One region of the Bradyrhizobium sp. PUT101 genome, then DNA from elsewhere that is predicted to be linked to it. Evidence: predicted binding sites of a transcription regulator. Region 1 holds the regulator's gene; each other region holds the start of a gene.

Region 1 (6,723 bases):
CGAGACCGACGGCAGCGCTTGACGACGATTATCGGGGCATCGGCGCTGCACTCATCCGACGCAGGTCCGTGGCGGAGATATCTTCCGTTGCCTCGTCGAGCACGATGCGTTCGACTGCGTAACCAACGTCGCGGCCGTAATAGACATTGGTAATGTTGGGCATCGGCAGGACAATGAAGCGGCCTACATGGGCCGACAGCGCAGCTTCGATCCGTTGCTTCACCGCGAAGAACGATAGCGGGTTTTTCTGATCGATTCCGTGCGTATCGCGAACAGCGATGCACACCTGGCCGACACGACGCAGGCCCTCTTCGATCAGGCGCTGATGGCCAAGGTGAAACGGCTGATAGCGGCCGATGAACAGCGCGGTCGGCAGTTGTGGATCAAATGCCGGTCGCAGGCGTGCCAACACTTGCTCCGCCCAATATCGAACAGTGCCATCCGCATTGACGCGCACATCAAAATGGCTGGGCGGTGTAAACATACGATTGGTGTCTGCGAATCGGCTCTCCTGAATGCGATCAATCCAAACTGTGAAAGTAGAACCAAATGCAGCCCGCGTTTCCTCCGTCGGGCAAATGAAGTCCGCGATCGCCGTTCCTCCCGCTTCGACTACCCGGTCACACATCCAGCTCATGCGGCGGGCATGTTCAACGCGATCTTCGTGACTAAAGCCGAGGTCTCTCGATACGTTGGCCCTAACCGAGTCCGCATTGAAAACAACTGCATTGAGTAGCGGCGCCAGAGTATTGGCGAGCGTCGTCTTACCCGCGCCCGGAAGCCCCATGATGAGAATTTTTCGTGTCATGGGCCGCTCCTCGCTTCAAGAGAACGTATGCCGTAAAGCTTACACCAGCTTGGCTGTGGAGCCCCAACGGGCTGTCGGTTTGAACGCCGTGCACGTGATGTCGCCCGGCGACGTCGGGAACGCATTGAGGGCGCTTGGCATCTGACGCCAACGGGCTCCAGCGAGAGGCCGCAGCACCCTCGGTTCCCGGAACTCAATTTGCAGAAGATGAGGAACCCAACACCTCTGTGCATTTTTGTACGAAGTTCCGGGAACGGAATACCACCTTTCGGACTCATGAGTCCGTTGGGACCTCTACATCGGACTGATCGACGTGCTGGGCAAAAGCTATCTCACCAGGCAAGCCTCTCTCCTGCTTGAATTCGCCAGAACCACCTCGGATTCTGACCTTTCCGCCAAGCTGATCAGCAAGGCGGCCGACCTGAAGTCCCTGGCCGATCCGCTGCCCGACAAGGATCCGGATCCCAGAGCTCCCGACGTCGCACCGGACGTCGGTCCGAGCGATCCGGCAGGACGTTGACCGATGTTGGCCGTGGCGCTCGTCACTCTCGTCCTCGCCATGGCTATCCTCGTGCCGGTCTGTCTCGCCTTCCGGATCATGCCGCGGCGGACTTGAGCTCCCTGCACCACGACGGAAATCGCGCCGGATAAATCATCCTGCGTGCTGCTTTGCCTCGCGCCTGCACTCGGCTAGAACTCTCGCCACCCATTTGCAGGAGTTTCCGCCCGTGGCCCTCATGCCCGTTTCTGACGCGCTAGCCGCGGTGCTGGCGGGTGCAGAGCCGCTGCCTGAAGAGATGGTTTCCCTCGATGAGGCCTACCATCGCGTGCTCGCCCGCGACGTCGCGGCGCGGCGCACGCAGCCACCGGAGGCCATGTCGGCGATGGACGGCTATGCGGTGCGCGCCGCCGATGCGGCAACGGTCGATTCCAGGCTCGCGGTCACCGGCGAGGTCGCGGCGGGTCGACCGTTCGCGGGAAGGGTTGGGCCCGGCGAAGCCGTGCGGATCTTCACCGGCGGCGTCGTTCCCGACGGCGCCGATGCGGTGGTGATCCAGGAGGACACCGTCGCGGAAGGCAAGCTCATCACGATCAAGGAAGCGGCGATTCCCGGGCGGCACATCCGCCCCGCCGGCATCGACTTCCGCGAGGGAGACGTGCTGCTCCGCAAGGGAAGCCGTCTCACGGAGCGCGATCTCGCGCTGGCCGCCGGGATGAACCACCCGCATCTCGCCGTCTTCCGCCGTCCGAGGGTCGCGATCCTCGCCACCGGCGACGAATTGGTGATGCCGGGCACCACGCCAGGTCACGGCCAGATCGTCTATTCCAACGGCTATGCCCTGCACGCGCTCGCCCGCAGCGAGGGCGCCGAGACCATCGACCTCGGCGTTGCCGCCGATACGCTGGAGGCCACCTCCGCCGGCATCCGTCGCGCCCGGGAGAGCGGCGCCGACATCCTGATCACGACCGGTGGTGCGTCGGTCGGCGACCACGATCTGGTCCAGCAGGCGCTCAAGGACGAAGGCATCTCGATGGCGTTCTGGAAGATCGCGATTCGGCCCGGCAAGCCGATGATGCACGGACGGCTCGGCGCAATGCGCGTGATCGGCCTGCCCGGCAATCCCGTGTCGTCTTACGTGTGCGCCTTCCTGTTCATGGTGCCGCTGATTCGCGCCATGTCGGGCCGCTCAGTGATCCATCATCACCGCGAGCGCGCCGTGCTGGGCCGCGATCTCGGTGCCAACGACCAGCGCGAGGATTATCTGCGTGCGCGCCTGGAACAGCGTGACGACGGCACGCTCGTCGCCCTTCCCGTCAGCCATCAGGACTCCTCTCTGCTTGCGAATCTCGCTGCAGCACAGGTACTTCTCGTGCGCGCACCGTTCGCGCCGAGGGCCGAGGCCGGCACGCCTTGCGAGGTGCTGCGGCTCCCCGCCTGAGCTGCGCGGCCACACGCATTCCGCGAGCCTCGTCCTGTTCACCATAAATTAAGCAGTTGCGGAACACATATCGAACATATAGTGTCCGTTCATGATTTGTTTCGAGGATGTAGCGGCTTATCGCTGACATCATCATCTCGGAATCAAACGACATCAACCGGGGGACTTTGGTCGAGATGTTGACGCGCAAACAGTACGAGCTTCTACGGTTCATCAGCGAACGTCTGAAGGAAAGCGGCGTGCCGCCCTCCTTCGACGAGATGAAGGATGCGCTCGACCTGCGCTCGAAGTCAGGCATCCATCGCCTGATTACCGCGCTCGAGGAGCGCGGCTTCATCCGCCGCCTGCCCAACCGCGCCCGCGCCATCGAGGTGATCAAGCTGCCCGAGCTCCAGGCCGCCGCCGGCAGCCGCCGCGGCTTCACCCCGAGCGTCATCGAAGGCAATCTCGGCAAGGTGCGCACGACCTCCAGCCCGCCTGTGGACGAGGGCGAGCGTCCCGTCGCAGTGCCCGTAATGGGCCGCATCGCGGCCGGCACGCCGATCGAGGCGTTGCAGACGCGCAGCCACACCATCAGCGTGCCGCCTGACATGCTCGGCTCGGGCGAGCACTACGCACTCGAAGTGCGCGGCGACTCCATGGTCGAGGCCGGCATCCTCGACGGCGACATGGCGCTGATCCAGCGCAACGAGAGCGCCGATACCGGCGACATCGTGGTGGCGCTGATCGACGACGAGGAGGCCACGCTCAAGCGCTTCCGCCGCCGTGGCGCCTCGATCGCGCTCGAGCCCGCCAATGCCGCCTACGAAGTCCGCATTCTTCCGCCGAACCGCGTGAAGATTCAGGGCAAGCTGATCGGGCTGTACCGGAAGTACTGAGCGGTCCTGCGGTCGTTCGACACCTATTGGAGCGGATCATTCTCCGCTCCGGCTGGATCGTCTTTCCGGTTCTGCTCAGACTATCCGGCCCCTCCTCCGGCGCGACATCCTCGACACGCCGCGCAGCAGAATCGCCTCGCGGCCTGAGAGTTCGAGGAGACGTCATGCGCCAGATCGTTTCATGGACGATCGTCACGGCGCTGATCGCAGCATCAGCGCCGCAGGCCGTTGCCACACAATCGCACCGCCAGATGCGAACGGAATGGGCGGCCAGCGAGCATACCCGCAACGTGCGAAATGCAATTGCACAGCCTCTGCAATCGGGCTGGCAATATTCGCGTCGGTCGGCAGCCGCGGGGCGCTGACGCACGCGCCTTCCGAATACGCATGCATCGGCTTTGTTCCTATCGAGTCAGGGAAAGATAATGTGATCGCGGCTTGCGGACGCAGCCGCAGATTTGCCTACAACCAAGCAGAGCGTTGCGTGCTTCCACCCTGATAGAGGCCAGCGCCTCCAAAGGAGGTGCGGGTCGCTATCTTCGCATGAGGAGCACCCGATGTGTGACTACAGCCTGCATGCCGTCGCGACACGCCCCGCCGAAGTCGGCGAGACGATCGTCACGACAACCTTCCGCGGCACCTCGACGCGTGGCTTCGCCTCCGAAGCCGATCTCTCCGTCGCGGTCTGCTTGCTGCCGGGAACGGAGCTCGCTTTCGCCGACAACGTCCGTTACGACAATCGCTGGATCTGGACGCGCACCGTGAACTCCCGCGTCGGCAAGTTCGGCAAGATCGACCCGCACATTCCCGATCGCCATCATGACGCGATCGAATTTCCCGACGGCAAATACGTGCTGGTGACACAGCTCGTCGAAGGCCAGCGCGCGACCGTGCTGCAACTGCCGGTGACCCAACCGGTTGGCGAACGCGAGCACAAGCCGCAGATCGTCGCCGACACGCGGTCCACGATCACGCGCCTGCCGATCGGCTGACGTCGTCGTCGCCCCCGGCCGATGGTCGTGGGCCAGGAATGAAATGCCATCGCCGGCCGAGGCCGGCGAGATGGTATGGTTTGCGTCCTGCGAAATCCCGCCCGATCGACCTCCCCCGCATCGCTCCTCAATCGTCCGCCTGCAAGTCCGTCTCCGATGGCGTTGCGTCCCGGTTGCGGGGCACGGCCGTCTTCGGCGCAAGGCTGCCGTCGAAATTCCCCTCGCCGGCGCCGGCCGGCAGCCAGGGGCGGCTTGTGCCTCTCGCCCTCACCGCCTGAACCGAGAAGCCGTCACCGCTCTGCGTCAGAGCCAGCGCGCCCTGACTGGCGAGCCGCGGCCGATCGACAATCATCGCCGCACAATCAGGCGGCGCGGGCCGTGCCGTCACCACCAGCGCGGCGCGGGTGCAATCGTCAGCCAGCGCGTCGATGCGCAAAGCCAACGCGACCAACCGTCCGTCCGCGAGCGGCGTCACGCAGCCGGCCTCGTCACACGACACCCCGTTGGCCAACGAGGCGTTGCCGGCGTCGCGCGGATCGGCATCGGCAGCCAACCATTCCCTCAGCAGGAAGCCATCCTTGCTCGCGCGGATCACATGCAGCTGCCCGTCCCTGCCCCGCACGGCGACGCTCGCGCCGTCCCCGGCAATCAGGATATCGGGCTGCCGCACTGACAGCCCCGAGAGGATGGCCGCAAGCAGCACCAGGGCACCGGACCAGCGCAGGGGTGTGCGCAACAGCCCCATCACGATGATCCCGAGGCTCGCCGCGATCAGCGGCGCGATCCCGAACGCGGGAATGCGGCCGACTGCGCCCGGCAGTGCCGCCACCCAGCGCGAGACCGCGACCATCCAGTCAATGCCGATCCCCATCAGCCACCAGAACGCGCCGTCGAGTCCGAATGGGGCTGCGAGCAACCCCAACAGCCCCGCCGGCATCACCAGCGCCGAGACCACCGGCATCGCGCCGAGATTGGCCAGCACGCCGTACGGCGTCACGCGGTGAAAGTGGAAGGCGGCATAGGGCGTGGTCGCAAGCCCCGCGATCAGCGAGGCCAGGAACAGCATCGCGATCTCGCGGCCGCCCCACAGCGCGATGCGCGCCGTTGCGGAATGATCGGGCGATGCGAGCAGGTTCGGCATGCCGATCTGCACCAGCGCCACCAGCCCGAGCGTTGCCGCAAAGGACATCTGGAAACTCGGATGCACCAGCGCCTCGGGCGCGACGGCGAGCACGATCAGCGCGGCCACCGCCAGCGTCCGGAACGTGATGGCGCGGCGGTCCACCATCACGGCGATCAATACCACCGCCGTCATGAGGAACGATCTCTGTGTCGCGACCTCCGCGCCGGACAGCAGCAGATAGAACGCAGCCGCAACCAGCGCCGCGGCTGCCGACCATTTCTTGATGGCAAAGCCGGCCGCCAGCCCCGGGACCAGAGCGAGGAGCGCGCGAACCGCGAAGAACACGACACCGGCGACGACCGCCATGTGATAGCCGGAGATCGACAGCACATGGCCGAGCCCTGAGACGAACATCGCATCGTTGACGGGCGCGGTGATCGCGTCGCGCCGCCCCGTCAGCAGCGCGGTCGCGATCGCGCGATTGTCGCCTTCGAGCGTCGCACGGATGCGGGCATCGATCGCATCGCGCAGGCCCTGCATGAAAGCCGCATAGCCCAGCCGCAAGCCGACGGCATCCGGCGGCGGTGCGGCCGTGATCGCGCCCATCACGAAGCCGGAGGCGCCGATGCCCTGGAAGAACATGTCGCGCGAGAAATCGTAGCTGCCGGGGCGCACAGGCGAGATCGGCGGCAGCAGCCGCGCCTTCAATTGCACGAAGCTGCCGACCTCCGGTGCCGTCCCCTTGCGCACCGAAAGACGCACGCGCTCGAGCTTGACGTCGCTGCGCTGCGCCTCCATCGCGCTGACGCGCAGCACGAAACGATCGGTGCGCTCGCGGATGTCGCGCGCCTCCACGAAACCGGACAGCGACACCGAATAGAGCGGCTTGGCCAGCACGGTATGGGCGATGCGCGCCGTCTTCCAGGTCGCGACGGCAAAACCGGCCGCGACCGCCGCGATCATGATCACGGGAGCAAACAGC
Region 2 (6,723 bases), 950 kb from region 1:
TACGGTTTCGACCTATGGCGGAATGGCTTTAGGTTGAATCGATGACCGCGGCGGCGCGCCCCCCCTCGCGCAAAACGAAACGGGCGCCGATGACGTCGGCAACTCAACGTCCTCAGCGCCCGCTCCTCGCGAAAACTCTTCGCGGTAAGGCTTACTCGTCCGCCGGCTCCTCGCCGTCGGCGTCTCGCTCGGGGGTGCCGGCGAGAATCTGCTCGGCGATCAGGCCGGAGTTCTGGCGGATCGAGGTCTCGATCTTGGCGGTGATATCAGGGTTGGCCTTCAGGAATGCCTTCGAGTTCTCGCGGCCCTGGCCGAGGCGCTGGCTGTCATAGGAGAACCAGGCGCCGGACTTTTCGACGATGCCGGCCTTGACGCCGAGATCGAGGATCTCGCCCATCTTGGAGACGCCCTCGCCGTACATGATGTCGAACTCGACCTGCTTGAAGGGCGGCGCCAGCTTGTTCTTCACCACCTTGACGCGCGTGGTATTGCCGACCACCTCGTCGCGCTCCTTGATCGCGCCGATGCGGCGGATGTCGAGGCGGACGGAGGCGTAGAATTTCAGCGCATTGCCGCCGGTCGTGGTTTCGGGCGAGCCGTACATCACACCGATCTTCATGCGGATCTGGTTGATGAAGATCACCATGGTGTTGGACTTGTTGATGGAGGCCGTGAGCTTGCGCAGCGCCTGGCTCATCAGACGGGCCTGCAAGCCCGGCAGCGCATCGCCCATCTCGCCTTCGAGCTCGGCCTTCGGCACCAGCGCCGCGACCGAGTCGATCACCAGCACATCGACCGCGCCCGAGCGCACCAGCGTGTCGCAGATCTCCAGCGCCTGCTCGCCGGTGTCGGGCTGCGAGATCAGGAGCTCGTCGATGTTGACCCCGAGCTTGCGGGCATAGACCGGGTCGAGCGCATGCTCGGCGTCGATGAAGGCGCAGATGCCGCCCTTCTTCTGCGCTTCCGCCACCGTATGCAGCGCCAGCGTGGTTTTGCCCGAGGATTCCGGCCCGTAGATCTCGACGATGCGTCCCTTGGGCAGGCCGCCGATGCCGAGCGCGATATCGAGCCCGAGCGAGCCGGAGGACACCGCCTCGATGTCCATGGACCGGTCGTTCTTGCCGAGCTTCATCACCGAGCCCTTGCCGAACTGGCGCTCGATCTGGGAGAGCGCGGCGGCCAGAGCTTTACTCTTGTCCATGGAAGATCCTTCGACGATACGCAGCGCAGTGGCGGACATTGGGTCGTGCTCCTTATGGCGAGGATTCGCGTGAGGGACAAACAATTGGCGAGGCAGCTCGGCGATAAAATCAATGTACCCTATTTGTTCTAGGTTCGCAATATGTTCTTTTGCGGATTTGCCCAGATATATACCCTTTGAACATGTACTCTAAATCGGGTACAGATTCGCCTGCCACAACTAGCCCTAGAGGGCTGAAGAGGCAGGTATGGACGGCGCGCTTTTCTCCCTTCTGTTTTTCTTCTTCGTCCAGATTTCAGCCGGGGTCGCACCTATGAGGTGGCCCGAGTGCAAGTGGCTGGCTGGCGTAATTTTCTGGATTTCAAGCGCCGGCGCAGCCGCCTGCCTGATCTGGTACGGATATTCTCAAAGTTGGTTTTCAATAGCGACGGGCATGATGGGACGTCAGGGCTTTGGAATTCTGGTGCTGGCTTGTGCGATAGCCCTAGGAGTTGTGGGGCTTTCCATGATCGCCTTGGGGGATAAGCCTGCGCAAGCACCAAAGCAGGCTGAAACTCCGTCGGAATCAGATCCAAATCGAATAGTGAGGAAACACTTCTCAGCTTCCGAGTTAGCACGGCGTCGCCGTGCTATTGATGATTTCAAGGATTGGATCACTGGCCCTGCATTGGACGTTCGCGATCAAGCCAAACACACGCTGGAAGCGATCTCCCCTGATGCTGGAAAATTTCAAACTCAAGCGGCTCTTCTCAAAGAGAAGGTGGACATAGCTGACAAAAGTTTTTCAAGACTTGCTTTGAAATGGCCGGATTATGCGGAAACCACCGGCATCACCGAACAAAATTGGCAGCTTCCCGAACGACGTTTAATGATGTTTGGATACTTAGATTTGATCGAGGTTCTGAACACCCAAGCCTCAAATTTTGTGCGAGATCATCAAGACCCCAAAGCGAGTCTCAGCCCAAAGACGGTTGAGCAATTGCGGAAATTCACACGAATGATGCACTTTTGGGTACCTGGAAGATCAAGGCAACTGAGTGAGAAGTGGGCTGAATACGAACAGGCAGACGTAGGAGTTACGAAGTGAAGCCAAAATCCGCCAAATCGCAACGCTTCGATCAACTCTTGCAGGCGATGGTCACTCAACCCGTACCCGGGGAAAAGCCTGCAACAAAAGCTCGAACATCAGCATCGGCTGCTTCCGCAAGTTATGGCGATACTCGAACTCGCGAAGGTAAAGCTGCAAGTGCTTCTTCGAAACCCAAACGTAAGTCCCGTTGATACCGCGCTTTACCTGAGACCAGAACGATTCGATTGAGTTGGTGTGAACGTCGCCGCGCACGTACTCCTTGGCCGAATGATCCACGGCTTCGTGATCGTAACCGTACTTCTCTCTCAACAGCTTGAAGTTCGACGCCTCGTCCGTGTGGACGCGAGAGCCTTCTTTCACGAAGCGCACGACGTGCGGGAGGATATGGGCCTTGGAGCGAGCCTGCACGACGCGCGTAACAACGTCGCCGCCGCGCTCAACGATGCCCATCACAATCGCCTTATCGTCTTTGCCCTGCTTGTCCTTGCCGCCAATAAACGTCTCGTCCACCTCTATGGTCTTGCCGGGGCCGCCCATTGGGGCGTCGCCATCGACGTAGCCCATATACAGGCGGATCAGATGGCACATGCGCCACGCCGTCTTGTAGGTGACGCCTAGCTGGCGCTCGACTTCCTTTGCTGCGACGCCGTTCCGCGTCTCGCAGAACAGGAACATGACGTAGAACCAATCGCGGAGGCTGGTGCGGGTCTTTTCGAACGGCGTGCCAGCGGTCGGATAGACCTGATAGCCGCAGTGCTCGCACTCGAACGAGCGGCGAGCCTTGACCCGGTAATAGGTCGCCTCTTTCTGGCACTTGAAGCAGGTAAAGCGCTCCCCGAACCGGGTCCGCATCAGGTGCGTAAGGCAGCTATCTTCGTCGGGGAAACGCTTCTGAAACTCGCGAATTTTGCTCGGCTTCTGGGCCATGTGGAACGCCTCCCCGCAGTATATATGTACTGTAACCGGGAATGTTCTACATGTCCAGAGGGTATATATCCGGATTTGCCCCGGGCACCTGGTCCTGTTCAGCCACATCCAAATTCGGCAGGCGGACCCGCTTCTTCCGACCCTGGAACAACATGGTTAGCGCCCGTTAACGATTGAATTAGCATTTGTCATGTACCCTTCACGCTGCATGGATGGCCGGAAAGAACCACAAGTAGCGTCTGAATGGACCGCCGAGGAGCTGGCGCTCCTGTCCCGTTTGGCCCGGGATCGGATCAGCGCGGCGGACGCAGCGAGGGTCCTGGGACGGCGGGTCAGTTCGGTGCGTCGCCAAGCCCGGCAATCCGGGGTGCTCCTCTACAAGCACGAAGGCCGTATCGGCCGGCGGCAGCTTCCATAGGTCCCGGCAATCTGCAGTTGCTGGCACACCGGATCGCCAAAGCGCGATGGGATGAGGATGAATCGTCATCGCGCCTTTCGGTTATTGTTTGAGCATGATTCTTTCCGGACAATTGCTGCGCACTTTTCCCGATCGTGCTTTAGGCGTAGGATGCAGGTGATTTGAATCATAGGAGGGTGCAGCTTGACCGCGGTCCTCGTTTTTAAAATCACCACTGTTGCCTTGGGCGTCCTTTCAACAGTCCTCGCATACACGCTCGTTTTCAGCGTCTGACGAAAGGGAGGCCGCCTCCGTCAGCGGCCTTTTTCAGAGATCTGTTTCATACTGCGCGCCGAAAATCGCAGGGCTGCAACATGCCGTGCGCGCGCGGACCGGCAACGGCGATTGATGGATTCCTTCGCCCCTGGTTCGGACGATTGGGTGCAGGCCGAAAGGCTGCTCGTCAATTGCCGAGATTCATCTCGGCTGCCCAATTCGCCTTGTGCGCACAACTGAACAGACGCGGATCCCTTTATGGATCCTAATGGATCATCACCGCGCGGATCCTGGGCACTATCGGTGACGAGGTCGCCGATCGCGCTCCCGCCTTCCTCGCATGGATATGAGAGCGCCATGTTCAAGCGGCGACGTTTCAAGCAGCAGCTGACCCTTCAAGACCGGCTTTCAGCATGGGTAAAGCAGGTCCAGGAGCAGGCTTCCAGGCTTCCACCGGGCGCCGAGCGAGACGCCCTCCTCAAGAAGGCCCGCCAGGCCGACGTCGCCAATCATCTCCACGGCTGGGTCAAATCGCCCGGGCTTCAACCACCGAAATAGCGGCATCCGCCGTGTCGCTCTTCGGGAGCGAAGGCTGCCGCGCATCAAGGACGCGCGACCGGTGCGCCGTCATGTTTCCGCAATCCTGCGGCATCGAACCTTTTCCGGGTCTCCGGCCTTCTGTGGGGATGGGACCGCAACTCTGGGGACCTCAGTCATGACGGACAACGACACGCAGCACGATGCGATCAGACGCACTCCGCTGCTGGAGGCAGCGCAGAAGGAGATGGTGAAGTTCGAGCGCAAGGAGAACGAGTTCCGCAAGAAGGACCGTGAAGAGCGCGCCGCCGAGCTCCGCCTGCCCTTGAACGAGATCAAGATCCACTAAAGCGCGATGCGATGAGGATGAATCGTCATCGCGCTTTAGGTCGTTGTTTAAGCATGATCTTTTCGGAAAACCGCTGCGCACTTTTCCGGATCATGCTTTAGGCCCCCCGGGACCGGCTCCGGCGTCGGCCGAGGCCGTCCTCGATGCGGCAGCAGGCGCCGGGTCCCTCGGCCCGGAGCGATCGCCTGTCGATCGAGATCCGGCATCGCGCGCCGGGGGCTGCATGGCGCTGCCAAGGCGCGCTGCACACAGCCGCAAGGTATCTAAATACTACTCATAACCCGTTGGCCGGCTAACGAAATTTCTAAGCGACCTACTGTGCATGGGGTTGTTTTCGACTTTTGAATGTCGAGGCCTGCCTGGTGCCATCCCCCGGATGGACACCGCCGCCGTCCCCGCCACGCAAACCCGTCTACAGCAGCGCCAGCAGCACCAGGCCAATCACCAGCACTACGAAGCCAGCCGCCGTCGCGGCGGCGAATGACCGCTCTACGTTATCCATGATGCCACCCCGTTGTCGGCGAGCCACGTTTCCCCCATGGCCGCGCCGAACGGATAAAATCTTGCCGACGGGTGTGTCCGCAGTGGCGCGAACGGATGTCGAAATTGGGACGGGTGCGCGGTCAGTCTGCGGCCGTTCGGGCGCGACCTTCAAGCCCCCGCCGGCCGGCTCGCGGGTCGCTCTCCTCCCGGGTCAGGCGCAGCGAGAAGGCGCGGATCGCTGGCGCCGCCAGCAGCACGACAGGCAGCATCGCGGCCCAGGCGATCAGCCACGACACCATCCAGTGCCGAACGAACATCATCGGGCCGCCTGCGGGCAAGCTGGCGATTCCCGTTGCGACCAGCGAGGTCAGTCCGGACTGGATGATGCCGAAGACGAAATGGGAATAGCGGCGGGGAATGCCGAGCATGAGACGTCCATGGTTGCTTGCCTCATCAGCCAAGCAAGGCACATGCCGTCACCTGGCCGGGATCTGGAAGCGTCGGCAGGAACCACCGTGCAGCCACATCTTGACCCGACGACCGGATGCAACCTGGACGGAGCTCCAGGAACTCTGTTCATGGTCGGAGAACCACGGAACTCGAGCGGCCTTTCGCGGACCGGCAGCTGCGCATCGATCGCGAACGCGAAAATCGGCCTGAACCGGCCGCGCGGCAACGGTCCCGCGGTGTTTAGTCCGTAGCCGCCCGGGATTGATCTGACGGTGGTTTGGGATTGGACTGCGGGCGCCCAGGGCCTTGGGGGCGAGGCACCAATGCGCGCGATCGGTCCCTGCCATGCCGCTCTATTTCTTTCGAATCCGCAACGGCCGTTATTCCGGCTGCGCCGACCACGCGACGGAATTTGCCGATCGCGACGCGGCGTGGAAGGAGATGACCAGCGTCTGTGCCGCCATGACCGCCGGCATTGCCCGCAAGCTCCAGGAAAATTCCGAATGGCACATGGAGCTGCTCGACGAGGCCAAGGAGCCGGTGTTCCGGATCCGGATCGTTGCCGAAACCTTCGACTAGCAAGGGCTTTTGGGGTCAGTCCGCGCTGGGCAGCCGCCGCATGGTGAACTCGATGTCGCCGCCGGGCAGTTCGCGCCAGGTCTCGACGGCACTCATATAGCCGGCCTTGGGATAGCGGGCGAAGAAGGCCTGTGCCCTTTCCCGCGCCGCCGCGCGCGGCAGCGTGAAGGTCTCGCGCAGATAACCGTCCCCGGCCGCCTGGCCCGGCTTGCCGGCCATCTTGCGCCGGCGTGCCATCCGCTCGGCGAGATCCCGCGGACGATCGGCCATGTCTGCCCTCCTTGACGCGCTACGCTCAGCCAAATGTAGGGCGCGGGCCGGATCAAGAGGAGTCCTGTCCAAAGGGCGTAGTGCCGCCCCCGAGGGGCTTGCGATCAGTTGGCGGCCGTGCCGCTCTTCGTCTTCTTCGGCGCGCTGGTTGCGGCCGAGGCCTT
Region 3 (6,723 bases), 120 kb from region 1:
CGCGGTCTCGACATGGCGCAGGATCGCCAGCGAGATCACCTTGTCGCCCTCGGCAAGCGCGATGCCACGCACGCCCATCGAGGTGCGTCCGGTGAACACGCGCACGTCGGTGACGGGGAAGCGGATGCACTGGCCGCCGGCAGCCGTCAGCAGCACATCGTCGCGCTCGGTGCAGATTTGCACGTCGACGATTGCTTCGGTGTCATCGAGCTTCATCGCGATGATGCCGGAGCGGCGGACGTCGACGAAGTCGGACAGCTTGTTGCGCCGGACGTTGCCGCCCGTGGTGGCGAACATCACGTCGAGCTGCCCCCAGGTGGATTCGTCCTCCGGCAGCGGCATGATGGTGGTGATGCGCTCGCCCTGCTCGAGAGGGAGGATGTTGATCAGCGCCTTGCCGCGCGCGTTCGGCGCGGCCATCGGCAGACGCCAGACCTTTTCCTTGTAGACCTGACCGCGCGAGGAGAAGAACAGCACCGGCGTGTGCGTGGAGGCCACGAACAGGCGGGACACAAAATCCTCGTCGCGGGTCTGCATGCCGGAGCGGCCCTTGCCGCCGCGGCGCTGCGCCCGGTAGGCCGACAGCGGCACGCGCTTGACGTAGCCGGCGTGCGAAACGGTGACGACCATGTCCTCGCGCTGGATCAGGTCCTCGTCCTCGACCTCGCCCTCCTGCTCCATGATCACTGTGCGGCGCGGCGTGGCGAACTCCGCCTTCACCTCGGCAAGCTCGGTCTTGATGATGCCCAGCACGCGCTCGCGCGAGCGCAGGATGTCGAGATAATCGGCGATCTCGCCGGCGAGCTTGTCGAGCTCGTCGCGGATTTCGTCACGGCCGAGTGCGGTCAGGCGCTGAAGGCGCAGATCGAGAATAGCCCTCGCTTGTTCCATCGACAGCCGGATCGTGCCATCCTCGCTCATGCGGTGACGCGGATCGTCGATCAGCGTCAGCATGTCCTCGACGTCGCGGGCCGGCCAGTCGCGCGACATCAGAGTGTCGCGGGCGGTGGTCGGGTCGGGCGAGCTCCGGATGACGCGGATCATCTCGTCGATATTGGCGACCGCGATCGCGAGACCGACCAGGATATGCGCCCGATCGCGCGCCTTGGCGAGCAGGTACTTGGTGCGCCGCGTGACGACTCGCTCACGGAAGTCTACGAAGATCGTCAGCAGGTCCTTCAGATGCATGATCCGCGGACGGCCGCTGTCGAGCGCCACCATGTTGACGCCGAAGCTCGTCTGCAGCGGCGTGAATTTGTAGAGCTGGTTCAGCACCACATCCGGCACGGCGTCGCGCTTCAACTCGACGACGACGCGGTAGCCTTCGCGGTCGGATTCATCGCGCAGGTCGCCGATGCCCTCGATCTTCTTTTCCTTCACCAGCTCGGCGATGCGCTCGACCATCGTCGCCTTGTTCACCTGGTACGGAATTTCGGTGATGATGAGCGCCTCGCGCTCCTTGCGGATGGTCTCGATCGCGACCTTGCCGCGCATGACGACCGAGCCGCGACCGAGGTGATAGGCGGCGCGGATGCCCGCGCGGCCGAGAATGACGCCGCCGGTCGGGAAGTCAGGTCCCGGCACGATGTTGATGAGTTCGTCGATGGTGAGCGCAGGGTTGTCGATCAGAGCGACGCAGGCGTCGATGACCTCGCCGAGGTTGTGCGGCGGGATGTTGGTCGCCATGCCGACCGCGATGCCGCCCGCGCCGTTGACGAGAAGGTTCGGGAACTTGGCCGGCAAGACCGACGGCTCGGTCTCGTTGTTGTCGTAGTTCGGCTGGAAGTCGACGGTGTCCTTGTCGATGTCGGCCAGCAGCGCCAGCGCCGCCTTCGTCAGGCGCGCTTCGGTGTAACGATAGGCGGCCGCCGGATCGCCGTCGACCGAGCCGAAATTGCCCTGGCCGTCGATCAGCGGCACGCGCATCGAGAAGTCCTGCGCCATGCGAACCATGGCGTCGTAGATCGATTGGTCGCCGTGCGGGTGATATTTACCGATGACGTCGCCGACCACGCGAGCGGACTTGACGTACTTCTTGTCGGGTGTGTGCCCCTGCTCGTTCATCGAGTACAGGATGCGGCGGTGCACCGGCTTCAGACCGTCGCGCGCATCGGGCAGCGCCCGCGCCACGATCACGCTCATGGCATAGTCGAGATAGGACTTCTTCATCTCCTCGAAGATGGAGACGGGGCGAATGTCCGTGGGATGCGCCGGCTGGTCGCCGGGCTTGTTGTCGTCGTCAGCCAAGGGGAAATCCGGTGAGGTTTATCTGGGAATCATATAGCGTATCGAGGGTCGGATAACTACCCTCGCGGGCGACCGAGAAGCGCTTTTTCCGCTTATTCTTCCAGATACTTACGGCTCTGGGCAAGGCATCTCCGACACCCCTGGAAATAGCTTCGCGGAACCGCGTCCAGCACCTCGGAAAACCGCGCCGCCCGACGCGCCCACCAGCCCGTTCGCAGCGGTCAAGAGCCGCGGTGCGCCATGGTCTCAATGCCGGATGAGTTTGAATTCAAGCCGAACATGAAGCGGGCCCGGAAAACCCGAGCCCGGCCCGTCGACTAGGCAGAATTGCTGACATGACACGCCAAGCTCCGTCCGCTCGGCGCGTCTCGATAGCGCGATCCGCGTCCTCAGAACGGGATATCGTCGTCCATGTCGCTGTTGCGGCCGCCGCCGGCGGCAACGGGACGGCGCGGCGCGCTGCTGACGGGACCGGAGGAGCCGAAATCGCCGCCCGGTTCGTCGCCGAAGCTGCCGCCTCCACCGCCGCCACCGCGACCGTCGAGCATTGTCAGCGTCGAGTTGAAGCCCTGGAGCACGACCTCGGTCGAGTACTTCTCGACGCCGCTCTGGTCGGTCCATTTGCGGGTCTGCAGCGCGCCCTCGATGTAAACCTTCGCGCCCTTCTTCAGATACTGTTCGGCAACCTTGCAGAGCCCTTCATTGAAGATCACGACGCGGTGCCACTCGGTCTTTTCCTTGCGCTCGCCGGTCGCCTTGTCACGCCATGTCTCCGAGGTGGCGATGCTCAAATTCGCGATCGGCCGCCCGTCCTGGGTACGGCGGATTTCAGGATCCTTGCCGAGATTTCCAACCAGAATGACCTTGTTGACGCTTCCCGCCATCGCCGCTCTCCACTCCGAATGCCACTGAATTTCAAAAGGGCGAATCCCGCTGCCCGCGTTCCTCTGCGCCCTGTTGAGGCGACCCTATACGCTTGCAGGCACCGATCAGCCCGCCACCCAAAAGGTTATCCCCACATATAGCATCCCGCTCGGCGCTGTTCCAGATTTGTTCTTCGCGCCGAAAGCACGGAGCAGATGCTGGCCGCTCGCGCGGCTGACAATGGAACCCGAATGGAACTTTTCCGGGTTCCCGAGCAGGACGAAAACCGCTTAACATTCATCAAGTTGCAGCCACTTCAATCAGTGGGCGACTGTGGCATTTCGGAGACGGATTTTGTCCGTTCCTTTGGCTATGATCGCCTTGGAATTAGTTCATATGGGCGTCGCGCCTGATCAGCCGCTTCGGGCACTTCGAGAAGCGGGCGAAACTGGGGAGACTGCAATGAATAAGATTCTTTTTGGTACAATCAGTGCAATAGCGTTGGGGCTGGCGGCTCCAGCAAACGCGGCGGATCTTGCCGCCCGTCCCTACACCAAGGCTCCACCGCCGATTGCCGCCATCTACGACTGGAGCGGCTTCTACATCGGCATCAACGGCGGCTACGGCACAAGCCGCAAGTGCTGGGATCTCGTGACCGCGGGGACCGGCGTACTGACTGGCGAGGGCTGCCACAATGCGACCGGCGGCACCGTCGGCGGCCAGGTCGGCTACCGCTGGCAGTCGACGAACTGGGTGTTCGGCTTCGAGGGCCAGGGCAACTGGGCCGACTTTACCGGCGACAACATCAGCGCGGTGTCTGGCCTTCGCAACCAGTCCAAGATCGACTCTTTCGGTTTGATCACCGGGCAGGTCGGTTACGCCTGGAACAACGTGTTGCTCTACGTGAAGGGCGGCGCCGCCGTCGTCGGCGATCGCTATCGGACCTACGATGTGGCGACCGGCCTCGAGTTCGACCGGGCCAACGAGACGCGTTGGGGCGGCACGGTGGGCGTGGGCGTCGAGTTCGGATTCGCGCCAAACTGGTCGGTCGGCTTCGAGTACGATCACATCTTCCTCGGTCACCGCACGATCGACTTCACCGGATCCGGCAATTTTGCCACGGCTCCGCTCGGTGCTTTCACGGCCTCCGATCGCATCGGCCAGGACGTCGATCTCGCCCTCATCCGGGTGAATTATCGTTGGGGCGGTCCGTTGATCGCGAGGTACTGATATCCCGCTGATATTGTTGGAGATCAAAAGGCCGGCCTCGCGCCGGCCTTTCTGTTTTGGGCGCAAATGTCGAAGGGGTAATGAGTCAATAACCATTACCTTTTGTGGCATTGTGTCTTTTCGGAGACACAACTTGCGGCTTTGTTGATGTAAGCACAACCCCAGTTGGACGTTTGAGTCCGCTGCCCTTCCGGTCACGGAAGGCAACAACAGAAACTGGGACTGGGATTTAGTTAAAGATGAAGAAGGTTTTGTTGGCTTCGGCCTGTTTGTTCGCTCTTGCGGCTCCCGCTTCGGCTGCTGATCTCGCAGCCCGCCCCTACACCAAGGCTCCTGTGGCTGTTGCCTCGGTCTACAACTGGACCGGCTTCTACATCGGTATCGTCGGCGGTGGCGCTTGGGAAGCCAGTTCGGGCGACCCAAAGATGCAGGGTGGCTTCGTCGGCGGCACCGCCGGTTACAACTGGCAGACCGGCAACGTCGTGTTCGGCATCGAGGCTGATGGTGCCTGGGCCGATGTCAGCGCCTCGGCGGCTGGTACGGTTGTCGTCCCCGGCCTCGGTGTCATCCCGGTTTCGGTGACCTCGAAGACGGATGCGATGGGCACCGTGCGCGGCCGTATCGGCTGGGCCGTCAACAACGTCCTGCTCTACGGCACCGGCGGCTACGCCTGGATCGACAACAAGATCACTGCCACCGCGGGCGCCGCCTCGGTCTCCGACAGCAAGTTCCACTCCGGCTGGACCGTCGGTGCCGGCGTCGAAGCGTTCTTCGCTCCGCAGTGGTCGGTCAAGGGCGAGTACCTCTATCGCAGCCTCGGCGGCGAGACCTATTTCTCGGGCGCCGTTCCCACCGGCACGCTCAACTTCCACACCGTGCAGGTCGGCGTAAACTATCACTTCGGCGCCCCGGTTGTTGCCAAGTACTGATCTGAAGTACTGATCGCGACCGACGTCACCTCGTCACGAAAGGCCGGCTTCGCGCCGGCCTTTTTTGTTTTGGCGGGCACGTCCCGTACAGTTCCACCGCTTCTGCTGCCAGGTGCCGCCAGCGCGCCAACAATCCGTTGACGATTCGCAAGTCGCACTGGAAATCCGCCGCCGTTCTTCCTACGTTCGCTGCCATACCCATCGGCGCCGTTCCCGGTTCCGGGCGAAGCGCGCCTTCAACATTGGCGCGATCGCGCGTCTTTGGATTCCTTAAGGACCAGCGGGATGGACGAAGTGATCAAGGCGAAGCGCCAACAACAGAACGCGGGCTCCAGCCTGCGCGCAATTACGATCCGTGGCGCGCGCGAGCACAACCTCAAGAATATCGACGTCGAGATTCCCCGCGACAAGCTGGTGGTGTTCACCGGCCTCTCCGGTTCCGGCAAATCCTCGCTCGCCTTCGACACCATCTACGCCGAGGGCCAGCGCCGCTACGTCGAATCGCTGTCGGCCTATGCCCGCCAATTCCTTGAGATGATGCAAAAGCCCGACGTCGACCAGATCGACGGCCTGTCGCCGGCGATCTCGATCGAGCAGAAGACGACGTCGAAGAACCCGCGCTCCACCGTCGGCACCGTCACCGAGATCTACGACTATATGCGCCTGCTCTGGGCCCGCGTCGGCGTACCCTATTCGCCGGCCACGGGCCTGCCGATCGAGAGCCAGACCGTCTCGCAGATGGTCGACCGCGTGCTGGCGCTCCCCGAAGGCACCCGCCTCTATCTGCTCGCGCCGGTCGTGCGCGGCCGCAAGGGCGAGTATCGGAAGGAGCTCGCCGAATGGCTCAAGAAGGGCTTTCAGCGCGTCAAGATCGACGGCACCTTCCATGAGCTCGCGGAAGCGCCGACGCTGGACAAGAAATTCCCGCACGACATCGACGTCGTCGTCGACCGCATCGTGGTGCGCTCCGACATCGGCCAGCGCCTTGCCGAGAGTTTTGAGACCGCGCTGAAGCTTGCGGAGGGCCTCGCCGTCGTCGAGTTCGCTGACGCGCCGGCGGCCGCGCCTGCGGAAGAGAAAGAGAAAAAGAAGACCGCGAAGATCCACGACAAGAGCGGCCCCGAGCGCATCCTGTTCTCGGAAAAGTTCGCCTGTCCGGTCTCCGGCTTCACCATCCCCGAGATCGAGCCGCGGCTGTTCTCGTTCAACAATCCCTATGGTGCCTGCCCGGCCTGCGGCGGCCTCGGCGTCGAGCAGCATGTCGACGAGGATCTCGTCATCCCCGAAAAGGATCTGACGCTACGCAAGGGCGCGATCGCGCCCTGGGCCAAGTCGTCATCGCCCTATTACGTGCAGACGCTCACCGCGCTCGGCAAGCACTACAAGTTCACGCTCGACACCAAGTGGAAGGATCTTCCGAAGAAGACGAGAGACGCGATCCTCTACGGGTCCG

Evidence for each region. Region 1 encodes LexA, which represses DNA repair genes until DNA is damaged. Its sites were predicted from a motif close to TGTTCNNNNTGTGTTCNG; they were not measured.
Region 2: a site for LexA is predicted at 1,315-1,332, ahead of recA (recombinase RecA). Genes of this name have one in related genera too.
Region 3: a site for LexA is predicted at 3,288-3,305, ahead of ACSHT2_RS04000 (single-stranded DNA-binding protein). Genes of this name have one in related genera too.

What each region holds. Positions count from the first base shown of each region.
Region 1 is NZ_CP197207.1:935,503-942,225, forward strand. Features, by position in the region: gene ACSHT2_RS04520 (TIGR03032 family protein) at 1-22, shown strand, start outside; gene ACSHT2_RS04525 (adenylyl-sulfate kinase) at 29-808, opposite strand; gene ACSHT2_RS04530 (hypothetical protein) at 1,122-1,328, shown strand; gene ACSHT2_RS04535 (molybdopterin molybdotransferase MoeA) at 1,537-2,748, shown strand; gene lexA (transcriptional repressor LexA) at 2,925-3,626, shown strand; gene ACSHT2_RS04545 (hypothetical protein) at 4,184-4,618, shown strand; gene ACSHT2_RS04550 (ComEC/Rec2 family competence protein) at 4,746-6,723, opposite strand, start outside.
Region 2 is NZ_CP197207.1:1,883,365-1,890,087, forward strand. Features, by position in the region: gene recA (recombinase RecA) at 152-1,240, opposite strand; gene ACSHT2_RS09270 (hypothetical protein) at 1,449-2,288, shown strand; gene ACSHT2_RS09275 (IS1595 family transposase) at 2,340-3,218, opposite strand; gene ACSHT2_RS09280 (hypothetical protein) at 4,249-4,449, shown strand; gene ACSHT2_RS09285 (hypothetical protein) at 4,607-4,777, shown strand; gene ACSHT2_RS09290 (DUF2798 domain-containing protein) at 5,401-5,688, opposite strand; gene ACSHT2_RS09295 (DUF6894 family protein) at 6,056-6,289, shown strand; gene ACSHT2_RS09300 (hypothetical protein) at 6,305-6,559, opposite strand; gene ACSHT2_RS09305 (hypothetical protein) at 6,664-6,723, opposite strand, start outside.
Region 3 is NZ_CP197207.1:817,853-824,575, forward strand. Features, by position in the region: gene gyrA (DNA gyrase subunit A) at 1-2,247, opposite strand, end outside; gene ACSHT2_RS04000 (single-stranded DNA-binding protein) at 2,637-3,131, opposite strand; gene ACSHT2_RS04005 (outer membrane protein) at 3,574-4,341, shown strand; gene ACSHT2_RS04010 (outer membrane protein) at 4,581-5,270, shown strand; gene uvrA (excinuclease ABC subunit UvrA) at 5,556-6,723, shown strand, end outside.